One region of the Microbispora sp. NPDC046933 genome, then DNA from elsewhere that is predicted to be linked to it. Evidence: riboswitches for the same ligand, from Rfam matches in the RefSeq annotation. Region 1 holds a riboswitch; the other holds the start of a gene.
What was found. Region 1 has a riboswitch for glycine ahead of gcvT (glycine cleavage system aminomethyltransferase GcvT). Riboswitches for the same ligand answer to the same signal wherever they lie in the genome.
Positions count from the first base shown of each region.

Region 2: it holds a riboswitch for glycine, as region 1 does, so the genes downstream of both, gcvP (aminomethyl-transferring glycine dehydrogenase) here and gcvT (glycine cleavage system aminomethyltransferase GcvT) in region 1, are expected to answer to the same signal.

Region 1 covers NZ_JBEYWW010000012.1:229,144-236,722, reverse strand. The annotation lists gene ABZ857_RS18720 (DUF4240 domain-containing protein) at 1-656, opposite strand, end outside; gene ABZ857_RS18715 (hypothetical protein) at 797-1,009, opposite strand; gene ABZ857_RS18710 (hypothetical protein) at 1,257-1,814, opposite strand; gene ABZ857_RS18705 (hypothetical protein) at 1,990-2,931, opposite strand; gene ABZ857_RS18700 (AfsR/SARP family transcriptional regulator) at 3,821-4,915, shown strand; glycine riboswitch at 5,008-5,105, shown strand; gene gcvT (glycine cleavage system aminomethyltransferase GcvT) at 5,245-6,336, shown strand; gene gcvH (glycine cleavage system protein GcvH) at 6,333-6,725, shown strand; gene ABZ857_RS18685 (L-serine ammonia-lyase) at 6,750-7,579, shown strand, end outside.
Region 2 covers NZ_JBEYWW010000011.1:231,355-238,933, reverse strand. The annotation lists gene gcvP (aminomethyl-transferring glycine dehydrogenase) at 1-1,922, opposite strand, end outside; glycine riboswitch at 2,104-2,195, opposite strand; gene ABZ857_RS17470 (hypothetical protein) at 2,211-2,339, opposite strand; gene ABZ857_RS17465 (histidine kinase) at 2,450-2,968, opposite strand; gene ABZ857_RS17460 (hypothetical protein) at 2,890-4,323, opposite strand; gene ABZ857_RS17455 (hypothetical protein) at 4,492-5,211, shown strand; gene ABZ857_RS17450 (MerR family transcriptional regulator) at 5,289-5,906, opposite strand; gene ABZ857_RS17445 (bifunctional nuclease family protein) at 6,062-6,532, opposite strand; gene ABZ857_RS17440 (MerR family transcriptional regulator) at 6,609-7,265, opposite strand; gene ABZ857_RS17435 (FHA domain-containing protein) at 7,285-7,579, opposite strand, start outside.

The DNA.
Region 1 (7,579 bases):
GCCCTGGCGATCGACCTGCCACGTTCGACGTTCCCGAGGTTCCCGTCGGAGTTGACGACGACACCGACCTTGATTTTCCGCAACCCCGTCTGACTCCACCAGGCCCGCCATTCCTCGGAGTCGTTCAGGGCCCGGTCCAGCGCGTGAGCGGCGTTCCCGTACTGTCGCGGCGCGCTCTTCCAGGCCGAGCCCCGGCGCGTGTCGTACCACCGGCCGTCCGCCGGTAGCCCGGACAGCAGGGGATCGAACTCCTCGCACCAGTCCTGGCCGGCAACGTCCCACAGCACGGTCGCGGCGACGTCCACGAGCAGTTCGGCCTCCCCCGCGTCCCACTCTCCGCCCTCGGCCGCCGCCGGATCGGCGAGCACGGCCTCGTACCGCTCCCTGCCGGCGGCGACCACCGCATACAGCAGGTTCTCGTACGCGTCCCCGACGAGTGGGATCGGCGGCCGGCCCTCGTCGCTGACGTCGGGGATCGGACGCCCCTCCAGAGGGAGTTCGGCGAGCGCACCCACCTTCCCGGCGAGATGCGCGCAGAACGCCTCCACCTCCTCCGCGCTCAGCGACGACAGGCGTTCGCCCAGCAGATCGGCGCCGTCTTCGTCGATCACCCCGTCGAGAGTGTCGATCAAGTCCCAGAAAGTCTCGTCTGTCACCGGCCAAGCCTCTCGCACCTGTACGCAATCGAGCCGACGGGCGCCTTCGGCGTCTCCTCCACCAGGCCGCGATGCTCCACCACGGCCTGCACGGCCGAGTCCGCCATGTGGAGCGGGATGCCCGCGATCGCGAGGACGGATCATAGCTTCCGCCTCACCCAGCGAAAAAAGAAGTACACGAAGCCGAAATAGACAAGGCCAGAAGGTATGGAAACCAGTGTGGCCGCCTGCCAGGAGTAGCCGTAGGTGACATGAAACTTGACGACGGAGAGCAGGAACATGCCCGCCACGCAGAAGCCGGAAATCACCCTGACCACGCGGAACATCCGCCGATTCGGGTCTGGTTCAGCCATCGATACCCCCACTAAGGGGATAGCGGCGACCGTCGCGTCCAGCGAGACCGTCGAAGAGATATCCCAGTAGGGGGTGGCAGGAAAATCCGAAAGCACCGGCGGAAAAGCCCGCCGGGCATAAGTGAACCGCGGGACGAGCAGCCGCTCCCGCGGTCGCAATCACCGCCCACTCGTCCTGCGGGATCGCCGTGACGAAGCGTGGCATGTCCCCCCTTCCGCCGCGGCGAGTCCTCGACTCGCGTGGCGGTCAGTCAGTCATCCACAGATACCAGTCATTGCCGAGATGACGGACCAGCTCGTCGAATTCCCGCCCGTCGTCAGATCCCTTGGGCAGGTAGGCCAGGCCGTACTGCTCCAGGGACAGGAACGACCCCGAGCCGGCGATGGCGAAGCTGACACCACCATCCGGAAGCCGTCGGGGAGAGGCGACCGTGAAGAGACCGACCCTTTCCTGTCCTTCACCGGCGGTTCCGGCCGCCACCGCACGCGCGTAATCGTCCAGGGCCGCTTCGGACAGCGTGAAACCCGCCCATGTGCAGGCCCCGCTGAAGGCCACCACCACTGTGACCAACGCGATGAGCGGTGTCAGTGCGACCTCGAAGAACGGCCGATGACGCTTGTTCAGCAGTATCGTCGCAGACCAGGCGGAAAACAGCAAAAGCCAGCCGAGAAGGATCGGCGGGTGAACCGCCCACCTGATTCCGGGGTGGCTGCCGCCGTCATGGTCACCAGCGACAACAGAGCTGTCGCGACCGCCAGCACCGCCCACACCGACCGGAAAGCCCACGCAATCGTTCGCACCCATTCTCCTTCGGCGATGTAAATCCGGAACACATCTCCAACCCGGCCTTGACGATCTCCTTTCCTCGCTCGACGTGTTCGCGGCTCCCGTCAGCGCAGTCCGTGATCCGGCTTCTCCTGTCGTTACGAGCCCATGCGGACCAGGACCACACCACCAGGAATACGCATGGGCCGAATGCTCACATCTGAACAGCTTCCAACGACGGCGAATGCCGGCGAGGACGGAGTGCGGTCTGTCCCGATCGAATCATCCACGCGAAGTATATGAACTCACACAGATAGCCCAATTTGCCATGAAACTCTATTTCTCTATCCGGTCCCAAGTAATACGAAACCACGACGAGCGCCAGTCCGAGGAGTGCGGCGACCAGTCCGAGCGAGATCGTTGCACGCGACCAGCGTGCGCTGCGCGACTGGGTGACCACCATGGACAGAAGCCAGACATAGAATATCGGGCTCAGGCTTCCAAGGAATGCGAACGGCAGCTCGGCCGAGAGTAGGCGGGAGGGGGTCAGCGGGTGTATTCCAGCTCCGAGGAATGCAAGCGCAAGCACCCCACCAAGAACCAGAGAAGAAATACTGTGGACGCGGTGCACCCGACCCAGAGTTACCCGATAGAACATTATTGACAAGTAGAGGAACGCGGCGGACGCGATGAATGGAAATATTTCTGCGACAACCTTCAAGGCACGGACGCTCTCAGGCGCCAGGTCGAAGACCGCGTTAACCAGCCTGAATGACATCACCAGCACGCCAGACAGATAGAACGACATGCGCAGGCGGCCGATGTCGGATCCCACAGAGATGGGCGTATCGTCCGCAGTCGTGCGAGGATCACCGCGAAGAATCAGCCAGAGCAGCCACGCCTGAAGGATCCCGGCGACTATGTCAGGAATCATCAATGGCCAGGCGGATTGCATCTCGTTGGTGAGATCGACCCAGCCGATCGGCAGCATGTGGGCGACCTCACTGAGCGGGGACGTCGCCACTCGCAGCAACTCGCCGGAGGAATCCCTGTCAAGATGAGCCGCTCTGACGACTCCTATTGCCATGAGCAACAGATAGGCGGCCACGACGATCGCGGCGATGGTCCCGAAGCGATAAGCGGCGATTCTTCTCATCCTAGGTCCTCGCTCATTTCTTCTCCAACTCGTCCCAGAGAACGGGAATCGGCAACCCGGAATCCGCTTGAGTTCTGCCGCAGAATCTGCCGGGTCCAGCTGTACCTATAACCGCTCCGGCTTCCTCGCCGGAGAAGGTGTACGGCTCGGCCCAGCTCGCACCGTCCTCCCGCGCCCACTCCGTGATGAGCTGATCGCCGCACACCGTGTGCGCCGGTGGTGCGGCGAAACTCGTTACCTTCTTCTTGCTCTTGCTGTGGATGAGCCGTCGGCGTCGACGCCGATCACGGGGGTCGACTGGAGGTGTCGGCCGGCGGGCTTGTGGAGGCGGACTCCCATGGGGGATGCCGGCCACGGGTGTCGCTGGCTCGTTGAGCGCCTCCCAGCCGTTCGTGGCGGTCCCTGGTGTCGACCGCATGGTCCAGGCCATGTTCGGTCTGTTCGGCGTAGTTGTCCACGCGCGTGGCACTACTGCTGTCGGCGCTGGTCGCGACCACGCCCCCGTGCGGGTTCGTGAGCTGCGACGTGCGGGTGCCGCCGCTGGTCCGCGTCGCCTCCCACCCCGTGAACGCGCGTTCCGGGTCCAGGTGCCCTTGGCCTCAGCGATCCAGGCCGGCGAGTCACCTCATTGACACAGTGGTCGGTTCGGGTGCCGGCCGAGGACGCGGTCTGGCGGACGTGGCCGAGGCCTCCCGCGGTGTCGCAGCGCACCGCCACAGAGAACCCGTTCGACGTACGGACGGCCGCTCGGGCGGCATCATGAGAACGTCGGCGTGGTGGCCCGGCGGGCATCGACGCACGCCGTCCCGAGATCGGGCGGCTCTCGAAAGCCGGGTGCGCAACCGTTCCGATTCGAGCCGCCACGGTTCACCCGGTGGCGACGCGGCCGATGCGACCGCTCGTGGTCCGATCGCGCGGGTGGCGAACAGCCGGGCTCGCCGAACGGAGACAGCGAGAACAGGGATTCCCTCATGTGACACGCGCCACAGCGGGCGGCAATGCAACCGATTTCACTTCGGCGCACCTGCGCCTCCACTCTCGTGATTGGCAATTCAGGAACGGCGCCCGCACACATAGAAACGACACATTTTTGACTCAAGCCGTCGGAGAGAGATATGGTCAAATGGCGATCAAAGCCGTTTCGTCGGCGCGTTCACGCTGCTTTCATGCGAGGGGGACCGTGTTATACGCCGTGCTTGGACCGTTCCTGGCCATGAAACCCTCGGGGGACGTGATCGCCGGGCTCGCCCCGAGACACCGGCAGCTCCTGGCACTTTTCCTGCTCAATCCGAATATAGCGGTCCATCGGGATCGGCTCATCGATCTGTTGTGGAATGGCCGTCCCACCAAATCGGCGCCGCGGAATCTTACCACCTACATCGCACAGGTGCGGCGGCGGCTCTCGCCACGCGACCCCGCCCTTTCCCCGCTGCACACGGTGGAGGGCGGGTACCTTCTTTCCGTCCCACCCGGATCCGTGGATGCTGCAATATTCAACCATTTCTCGACACAGGGCAGAATCGCTCGGGACAATGGCGATTACCACAATGCGGCGAGGATGTTCGAGAACGCGCTGAGCCTGTGGCGGGGCGACGCCCTGCCCGGCATGAGGCACGTGGGCGAGCTCTCCGCGTGGGGCGAGCGGCTCGACGAGGACCGGCTCGCGGTGACCGAGGACCTCTTCGACGTACGGCTGGCGCTCGGGCACCATCACGAGATCGTCGGCGGCCTGGCCCAGTGGGCGAGACGGCACCCGCTGCGCGAACGGCCGCACAGGCAGCTCATGCTGGCGCTGCACCGGTCGGGCCGCACCCACGACGCCTCGGCGTCCTACCAGCGACTGCGCCGGACCCTGGTCGACCGCCTCGGCACCGAGCCGTCCCCCGCCACCCAGGCCCTCCACCAGCGGATCCTCACCGGCGACGACCCTCCGTCCGCCCTGATGCGTCTCTGTTCGGCCGCACAGCGCACAGAACGTACCTGACGTAGTGGCTCGGCTACCTTGATCGGAGAGAATCGGAGCGATCCTGCCGGTTACGGGGATGGCGGCGAACCACTAGGCTTGCGGCACACCGGTGATCCCGCGCGGGAGAGCGTCCTGGCATCCGGTCAGGGCCCCTGAAGGAGCAAGCCCTCCCCGCGAACCTCTCAAGGCAAAGGACCGTGCGGGCCAGGTGACCTCTGGAAAGAAGGCCGGAAGGCCTCGCCGAAGGTGAAAGTCCGGCAAATATCGGACGAAGCTCTCAGGCGCCGATGACAGAGGGGGAGGATGCCCGATAGTTGAACGCAGCATCCGTCCTTCCCGAGGTGCGCATGTCCCGATCCACCCCGCTCCACGGGGTCCACGAACGCCTGGGCGCGACCCTGACCGACTTCGCGGGATGGCAGATGCCCCTGCGCTACGGCAGCGAGTCGGCCGAGCACAACGCGGTGCGCACGGCCGCGGGGCTCTTCGACCTGTCCCACATGGGGGAGATCTTCGTCACCGGCCCGCAGGCGGGCGAGGCGCTCGACCACGCCCTCGTGGGGCACCTCAGCGTCCTCGCTCCCGGCCGCGCCCGCTACACCATGATCGTGGACGAGGACGGCGGCATCCTCGACGACCTCATCGTCTACCGGCTCGGCGAGGACGAGTTCATGGTCGTCGCCAACGCCTCCAACTACGCCGCCGTCGCCGGTGAGCTGGCCGCGCGCTCCGGGGCGTACGACGCGCGGATCGAGGACAGGTCCGACGAGTACGCGCTGGTCGCGGTGCAGGGGCCGCGCAGCGCCGAGATCCTGGCCGCGCTGACCGACGCCGATCTCGGCGAGCTCAAGTACTACGCCATCGTCCGCGCCACGGTCGCGGGCGCGGACGCCCTGATCGCCAGGACCGGCTACACGGGCGAGGACGGCTTCGAGCTGTTCGTCGCGAACGCCGACGCCGAGCCGCTGTGGAGCGCGCTCACCGAGGCGGGCGCCGGCCTCGGCCTCGTCCCCGCCGGGCTGTCCGCCCGCGACACGCTGCGCCTCGAGGCCGGGATGCCGTTGTACGGCAACGAGCTGAGCACCGGGACCACGCCGTTCGACCCGGGTCTCGGCCGGGTCGTCCGCTTCGACAAGCCCGGCGACTTCGTGGGCAGGGCCGCCCTCGAACGGGCCGCGGAGAACGGCACCACCCGGTGCCTGGTCGGGCTGGTGGCGCGCGGCCGCCGGGTGCCCCGGCACGGCTACCCGGTCACCCGGGAGGGCGCCGTCGTCGGCGAGGTGACCAGCGGAGCCCCGTCGCAGTCCCTCGGCCGCCCGATCGCCATGGCGTACGTGGACGAGGACGCCCTGGAGAAGGGTGGCCTGGCCGTGGACATCCGGGGCAGCCAAGAACCGGTCGACGTCGTCGATCTGCCTTTCTACAGGAGGAGCAAGTGAGCACCATTCCCGACGACCTGAGCTACACCAAGGAACACGAGTGGGTGGCCGGGATCGAGGACGGCCTCACCGTGACGGTGGGCATCACCGCGTACGCGGCCGAGCAGCTCGGCGACGTGGTCTACGTGGAGGTGCACAAGGAGGTCGGCGAGACGGTCGCGGCCGGCGACGCGGTCGGCGAGGTGGAGTCCACCAAGTCCGTGAGCGACATCTTCGCCCCGGTCGGCGGCGAGGTCGTCGAGATCAACGCCGCCGTCGTGGACAACCCCTCGCTGGTCAACTCCGACCCGTACGGCGAGGGCTGGCTGTTCCGCGTGCGGGTGGAGGAGGAGCCGGAGGACCTGCTGTCCGCCGCGGAGTACACCGCGCTCACCTCCGGCGAGTCCTGACAGGCGGCTGAGAGGCGACGGTCAATGGCGATCAGCGTCTTCGACCTGTTCAAGGTGGGGATCGGGCCGTCCAGCTCGCACACGGGCGGCCCGATGGCGGCGGCGCACAAGTTCGTCCGCGGGCTGCACCAGGACGGGCTGCTGGAGAAGGTCACCCGGGTCGAGGCCATCCTGTACGGCTCGCTCGGGCTGACCGGCAAGGGCCACGGCAGCGACAAGGCGGTCCTGCTGGGCCTGTCCGGCGACAAGCCCGAACTGGTCGACGTCGACACCGTCGACGAACGGCTGGCGGCGATGCGGGCGAGCGGCACGGTCACGTTGTACGGCGTGCGCGAGATCCCGTTCGTGGTCGGCGAGCACCTCGTCTTCGAGCGCAAGCTGTCGCTCCCCCACCACCCGAACGGCATGCGGTTCACCGCGTACGCCGACGACGCGGTGCTGCGCGAGAAGGTGTACTACTCGGTCGGCGGCGGCTTCGTGGTGGACGAGAACGCCACCGGCGCCGACCGGATCAAGCCCGACGACACGGTGCTGCCGTACGCCTTCACGACCGCGCACGAACTGCTCGCGCACTGCGCCGAGACCGGCCTGTCGATCTCCGGCCTGATGATGGAGAACGAGAAGGCCTTCGGCCGTACGGAGGAGGAGATCCGGGCCCGCCTGCTGCACCTGTGGGCGGTCATGGCCGAATGCGTGCGGCGCGGCACCGGCCGCGAGGGCGTCCTCCCGGGCGGCCTCAAGGTGCGCCGCCGGGCCCACCAGCTGTACCGGCGGCTGCAGGGCGAGGCCGACGGGACCGACCCGCTGCGGGCGATGGACTGGGTCACGCTGTTCGCGCTGGCCGTCAACGAGGA
Region 2 (7,579 bases), on a different contig from region 1:
GCGAGCGCGTCGCGGTGCTTGTCGATCTTGGCGGCGAGGTCGGCCAGGTCCACGTTGCCGTCGGCGTCGCAGGCCACCACGACCACCCGCATGCCCGCCATGACGGCGCTGGCGGCGTTGGTGCCGTGCGCAGAGGACGGGATGAGGCACACGTCGCGCCCGTCCTCGCCCCTGGAGCGGTGGTAGGACCTGATCGCCAGCAGCCCGGCGAACTCGCCCTGGGAGCCGGCGTTCGGCTGGATCGACACCCGATCGTAGCCGGTGACCTCGGCCAGCCAGCCCTCCAGCGTCGCGATCAGCTCGGCGTACCCCTCGGCCTGCTCCGCCGGCGCGAACGGGTGGATCGAGGCGAACTCCGGCCAGGTGACCGGCTCCATCTCGGTCGTCGCGTTGAGCTTCATCGTGCAGGAGCCGAGCGGGATCATCGAGCGGTCGAGCGCGATGTCCTTGTCCTGCAGGCGCCGCAGGTAGCGCAGCATGGCCGTCTCGGACCGGTGGGAGTGGAACACCGGGTGGGTGAGGAAGCCGGAGGTCCGCTGCAGGTCGGCCGGGAGAGCGTCGGAGGTCACCCGGTCGAGGTCCTCGACCACGGGTTCGGACGCGCCGAACGCCGCCCAGACCGCCCGCAGGTGGTCCGTGGTGGTCTTCTCATCGCAGGCGACGCCGACGTGGTCGTCGTCGGCCAGGCGCAGGTTCACGCCCCGTTCCGCGGCGGCGGCCACGACCTGGGCGGCCCGCCCGGGCACGCGGGCGAGCACGGTGTCGAAGAACTCGTCGTGGACGACCTCCACGCCGCCGTCGCGCAGCCCGGCGGCCAGGACCGCCGCATGGCGGTGCGCCCGCTGGGCGATCCTCCTGAGGCCCTCCGGGCCGTGGTAGACGGCGTACATCGACGCCATGACGGCGAGCAGGACCTGCGCGGTGCAGATGTTGCTGGTGGCCTTCTCCCGGCGGATGTGCTGCTCGCGGGTCTGCAGGGCCAGCCGGTAGGCCGTGCGGCCGTCGGCGTCCACCGAGACCCCGACCAGGCGGCCCGGCATCTGCCGCTGCAGGCCCTCGCGGACGGCCATGTACGCCGCGTGGGGGCCGCCATAGCCCAGCGGGACCCCAAAGCGCTGGGAGGAACCGACGGCGATGTCGGCGCCCTGCTCCCCGGGGGACTCCAGCAGGGTCAGCGCCAGCAGGTCGGCCGCGGCCACCAGCAGCGCCCCCTGGGCGTGCGCCCGCTCGGCGACCGCGCGGAAGGACGCCACCCGGCCGCTCGCGCCCGGATACTGGACGAGGACCCCGAAGCACTCGGGCAGCTCACCGGCGAGGTCCGACTCCACCAGCGTGATGCCGAGCGGCTCGGCGCGGGTCGCCAGCACGGCCTTGGTCTGCGGCAGCGCGTCGGCGTCCACCACGAACACGTCGGTCTTCACCTTGCTCGCCCGGCGGGCCAGCGTCATCGCCTCGGCCGCGGCCGTCCCCTCGTCGAGCAGGGACGCCCCGGCGACGTCGAGGCCGGTGAGGTCCGACACGACCGTCTGGAAGTTCAGCAGCGCCTCCAGCCGCCCCTGCGAGATCTCCGGCTGGTACGGCGTGTACGCGGTGTACCAGCCCGGGTTCTCCAGCACGTTGCGGAGGACGACGCCCGGGGTGATCGTGTCGTGGTAGCCGAGGCCGATCATCGGGGTCAGCACCCGGTTGCGGCCGGCGAGGGCACGCAGCTCGGCCAGGGCCTCGGCCTCCCCCACCGCCTCGGGCAGGTTCAGCGGGCCGCGCGTGCGGATCGCCTCGGGCACGGCCACGGCGACCAGGTCGGCCACCGACTCGTAGCCGACGGCCTCCAGCATTCGGGCGCGGCCGGCCTCCGAGGGGCCGATATGACGGGTCGCGAAGGGCGGAGCGGAAAGGTCGCGAAGCGTGGACCGATCGGTCATGACAGGGGCCTCCTGGGCGGGTCGAGACCTGCGGCGACCGCCCGGCGCCCACACGGCGCGGCCGGTCGTGAAGCGGTCTCCCCCTCTGTCATCGGACCTGAGAGCTTCACCGGGCCGTCGAGCCCGGCTTTCCCCTTCGGTGAGGCACCGCCTGGCCGGCGGGCCTGCTTTTCAGAGTCGCCTCGTCCGTGCGGTACGGATGCCTGAGAGATTCCGGGGAGGTTTGCTCCTTCGGCGCCCCTGATATCCAGGGGTCTCTCCCGCACGAGGTCGTCGGCCGTGCCTACTCTACCCGCTACCCGGATCGGCCCGACTCGCACCTTGCGCGAGATCGGCGCCGAGACCGGCCTGGCGGGCGCGGACGATGGCCTCGGCCCGGTCGGGCACCGCCAGCCTGGCGAAGATCGCCGTGGTCACCGGCCTCCCCCACCACCACGATGTCGGGCAGCGACGCGACCAGGGCGCGCAGGCCCTCCCGCGTCAGCGGGTGGTCGTGGACGACCACGATCCTGATCTGTTCCCCGCGGTCATGACCGCTCCAGTGGTAACCGGGCGTGGACTCGACCTCCCCGGTCGGTGGGCCCCGCGGTGAGCGTACCGCCCAGTTCGGCGGCCCGCTCGTGCATGGATCGCAGGCCCACGCCGTGCGGCCAGGCGCCGGCGCCCCCGGAGCCGTTGTCGCTCACCTCCCCCGCCACCTCCACCGCGGCGGGCAGCGGCGGCAGGTCGTCCGGGGCGTCGACCGTGACCACGCACCCGGCGTGCTCGCGGCGCCAGGACTGCTGGGCACGCCGGCGCAGCGCGCCGACGAGCCCGAGCTCGTCGAGGTCGGGCGGGCGCAGGTCGTAGACGAGGCGGCGGATGTCGGCGATCGCGGTGGTCACGTCGGCGCGCAGGTCGAGCAGGAGCCGCCCGCTCCGCTCCGGGTCGGTGCGGCGCAGGTTGTGGGCGGCGTCGGCCTTGAGGGTCACCGCGGTGAGCACCGTGCCGAGGCCGTCGTGCAGGTCGCGGCGCAGCCGCCGGCGTTCCTCCTCCCGCGCGGCCACGATGCGCTTGCGGGACTCGCCCACTTGCTCCGACAGACGCACCGCCTGCAGGGCCAGGCCGACCGGGGCGCCAGCAGCCCCAGGGCGCGCCGGTCGGCGCCGGACAGCCGGCTCTCCCCGGCCCGCAGCCCGACGAGCAGGTCGGCGGGCGGCCCCTCGGCCACCTCCAGCGACACGATGTGCCGCAGCTGAGGCGGCCGGCCGTAGGTCGCGACCAGCCGCCCGTCGGAGCTGACCGCGGCGTACGGCAGCCGCAGCGCCTCGCACACGGCGCGCAGCACCCCGTCCAGGCCGGCGCCGAGCCGTAGACCGACGCGGGCGGCCGCCGCCGCGGGGTCGCGGCGCTGCCCGTACATGACCCGGTCCACCACGGACTGGACGGCGGAACGGGCCGGCGCGAAGGCGAGCGCGATCACCGCGGTCGCGATCAGCGGGGTGGCCGACAGCCGGTCCTGCGCCAGCGCGGACAGCGCCGCGACGATGCCCAGGTACACCATGACGACGCCGAGCGTGAGCACCGCGTACACCAGCGACCGGTTGACGATCAGCTCGATGTCGTACAGCCGGTGCCGCAGGATCGCCACCGTGACGGCGGCCGGGATGAGCGGCAGGGTCAGCAGGAACAGCACCGGCCCGTCGGTCGTGACGATCCGCTGGACGTTGAGGGCCACGAAGAGTCCCACCGCCCACAACAGCCACATCAGCTGCAGCCGCGGCGCCCCGCGGGACCGGCGGGTGCGCAGGCCGAGCGCGCCGAGGGAGGCCAGCAGCACCAGCGCGTCGGCGACGACGAACACCGGTGTCAGCCGCAGGGCGGCCTCGCCTGCCGCAGCGGGCAGGATCGGGGCGCCCGAGGCCGAGCCCCCCTCGGCGATCCCAGCCGCCACGGGCAGGGTCAGGACCGGCGTGAGCGGCAGGACGGCGAGGGTCGCGAGGGCCAGCGGTCGCCAGCGCCGGGACAGCGGCCTGCCGTCCGGGAACAGCTGGATGATCAGCGGAAGGCAGACGGCGGGCGCCGGGATCCACACGGTGATGCCGAGCAGCTCGACCGCCCGCGCCCACCACTGCGGCAACCCCACCGCGCCGGAAAGCAGGCCCAGGCAGGCCACGCTCAGCGTGTAGCAGGCGCCGTACACCACGAAAAGGAGCCCGATACGGTGCCCGGACCGGTACGCCAGCACCAGCGCGCCGAACGCGGTGAAGGTCAGCGCCTGGGCGCTGTTCGTCAGCAGGTAGGAGCCCTCGGCCGCGTCGGCGAAGGTGAGCCCTCCGAGGAACCACGACACCCACGCCGCCGCGACGACGACCACCGTGAGGGTGAGCGCCGCGACCGGGCCGGCCCGCCTGACTGCCATGGACTCATCATCGGGTCCCGCCGCTCCCATCGGCCATAGGAGCGCGTTCCCGGGGCCGGCGGGAGCGGCCGGGACCGAACCGGGAGACCGCGCCCACGACGGCGGGAGCGTGCGGCCTTCACCATCGGACCCGACCGGACGACCATCAGATCTTTCGAGAGGACCGTCATGCAGCCGGACACCGACACCCGTGCTACCACCCACAAGCCGCTCCGGGACGTGCGTGGCTTCTGGCGGGTGCTGCTCGCCGTCGTCGCCCCACTCCCCATGCTCGGCATGGGCCTCAACCACCTGTTCAGTCCCGTGGACGGCGGCGAGTCGTTCGAGGCCACGGTCGCGGCGTACGCGGCCCACGAGCAGCTGGCAGGGACGATCCGCTGGTTCGCCCTGCCGTTCCTGGTCGGGCTGATCCCGGCCACCTTCGCCGTGGCCTGCGTGGCGCGGCGCGGCGCTCCCCGGCTCACCACGGCGGGCGCGCTCTTCGCGCTGCTCGGCGACCTGGCCGGATTCCCCCTGATCCGCGGCGGCGACGACCTCGCGTACCTCACGGTGACGCGCGACTTCGACGTGGCGACCATGGCGAGGCTCCAGAGCGCTCTGGAGGACGACCCCGTGCAACTGGCGGCGGGCCTGCTGTTCATCGTGGGCATCGTCGTCGGCCTGCTGCTGCTCGGCCTCGCGCTGTGGCGCAGCGGCGCGGCGCCGGCCTGGATGGGCATCGTCCTCGCGGCGGGCGGGTTCACGCACCCGTTCATGCCCGGACACGTCGCGTCGGGCATCGGGCTGCTGGTCGCGGCCGTGGGCTTCGCCGGCGCCTCCGTCGCCCTGCTGCGGATGCCCGACGACGAGTTCGACCTGCCTCCGGCGCGGCCCTCGGCGGGTGCCTGACCCGCTTTCTCACCCGCCCCGGCCTCCGCTCACCCGCGGCCCGCCCGGCTTCGAGCGGTCGCCGGGGCACCGGCCGCTCAGCCGGTCCTGCGGGCCTTCCTGCGGCGGGCCAGCTCGTCCGCCGGATGGTCCCCCTCCGCATCCGGAGCGGCCTCCGCACGCTCACCCGGAAGCTCCGCCAGCGATCCCTCGACCTCCCGCCAGACCCGCCCGAGCGCGATGCCGAACACGCCCTGACCGCCCTGCAGCAGGTCTATCACCTCGTCGGCGCTCGTGCACTCGTAGACGCTCACGCCGTCGCTCATCAAAGTGATCTGGGCCAGGTCGTTGACGCCGCGGTCGCGCAGGTGCCGTACGGCGGTGCGTATCTGCTGGAGGGAGACCCCCGTGTCCAGAAGACGTTTGACGACCTTCAGGACGAGGATGTCGCGGAAGCTGTACAGTCGCTGGGACCCGGATCCCTGGGCGGCCCTTATCGTCGGGAGCACCAGTTCGGTCCGGGCCCAGTAGTCGAGCTGCCGGTAGGTGATCCCGGCCGCCGCGCACGCCGTGGGCCCGCGGTATCCGATGCCCTGGGGCAGCGCCGTCGGCTGCTCGTCGAACAGCAGACCCTGTTCGCCGGCGCGCTCACGCGCCGCCTGCCGAACCGGGTCGTGCTGGCCGGCCGACTTACCCTCGCCGCTGCTGACCGCCACTGCGGACCTCCGGCTTTCTCTCATCCCACGGTCTGATCTGGGGGTTCGTGAATTACAACCGTGGTTTCCCTTGCACCGTAGGACCGGGGCCATCGTCAGTCAACGACCCCGTCCGGCGCGTCGTGAAGCGTAATCTCCCGAAATCGCCCGGCACGTCAGCCCGCCCGGCCGAAGTCCTCCGGCGTGATTTTGTCCAGGAACTCACGGAACTTTTCCACTTCGTCTTCCTGATCGTCGGGCATGCTCACGCCCGCCTCCTGGATCACGTCCTCACTCGCGTAGATCGTCGCACCCGTACGCAACGCCAGCGCGATCGAGTCCGAAGGACGTGCGCTGACCTCCACACCGTTGGAGAAGACCAGATCGGCGAAGAAGATTCCATCGCGGAGCGCGACGATGTTGACGGTGCGCAACCGCACCCCCAAGGCCTCAAGAACGTCACGGAACAAGTCGTGGGTCAGCGGCCGGGGCGGCGGCTCCTCCGCCTGGGCCAACGCGATAGCGGTCGCCTCGGTCATGCCTATCCAGATCGGCAGGTACCGATCACCGCTCGTCTCCTTCAGGAGAACGATCGGCTGGTTGGTGGGCATCTCAACGCGAACCCCCACGACCTCCATCTGCAACACGGGCGGCTCCGTCTCAAGCGTCGCGGCATATCACCAGGCATTCAACGTAACACCCACGGAGGTGCGGATGTGCCGGTCACCGCCCCAGAACGCCGCGAACACTCCCACGCAGTAACGCATTGTGCAGTTCCTGGAGAAGTCCGGAGATCTCCCGGGCGGTCTCGTCCGCCTCGGCGATCGCCCCCGGCGCCTTGCGGCGCAGCAGCGGGGCCACCGCCTGCTCGATGAGACCGGCCTCCCGCTCCACGGCAGCGCGGAGCGCCCTCAGGTGCCGCGCCTGCAGGCCGAACCGCGCCAGCGCCCCCACGCTGCGCGCGACCTCCAGCGCCTCCCCGTCGTACCGGCGCGCCACGGGAGCGACCAGGCCGAAACTCTCCATCTCGGCCAGGGTCTCCTCGTCGATGCCTGCGGCCTCGATGAGCTCCTCCCGGCTGAGACGCACGGGCGGGGCGCCGGCGGACACGGCGTGCGGACGGGCCGCCTGCTCGTCCAGCTGATCCTTGATCACCCGGAGCGGCAGGTACTGGTCACGCTGCGCCCGCAGGATGTACCGCAGGCGCTCCACGTCGGTGTAGGTGAACTTGCGGTACCCCGACGGGCTCCGCTGGGGCTCGATCAGCCCCTCACCCTCCAGAAACCGGATCTTGGAGACGGTCACGTCCGGGAACTCGCCCTGCAGCAGGGCGAGCACCTCCCCGATGCTCATGAACGCCCGTACGGCCTGCGCGCTCATGACTCCTCCTCCTCACCGATCACAGCCCTCCGGGACCACGCGTGAGGAACACCAGCCGGAACTTGCCGATCTGCACCTCGTCGCCGCCCTGCAGCGGGGACTCCTCGATGCGCTCCCGGTTGACGTAGGTGCCGTTGAGGCTGCCCACGTCACGCACGGTGAACTGGCCGCCGCGCCGGTAGAACTCCACGTGCCTCCTGGACACGGTCACATCGTCCAGGAAAATGTCGCTTTCCGGGTGGCGACCCGCCGTAGTGAGGTCGCTGTCGAGCAGAAATCGGCTGCCCGCGTTCGGGCCCCGCATGACGACCAGA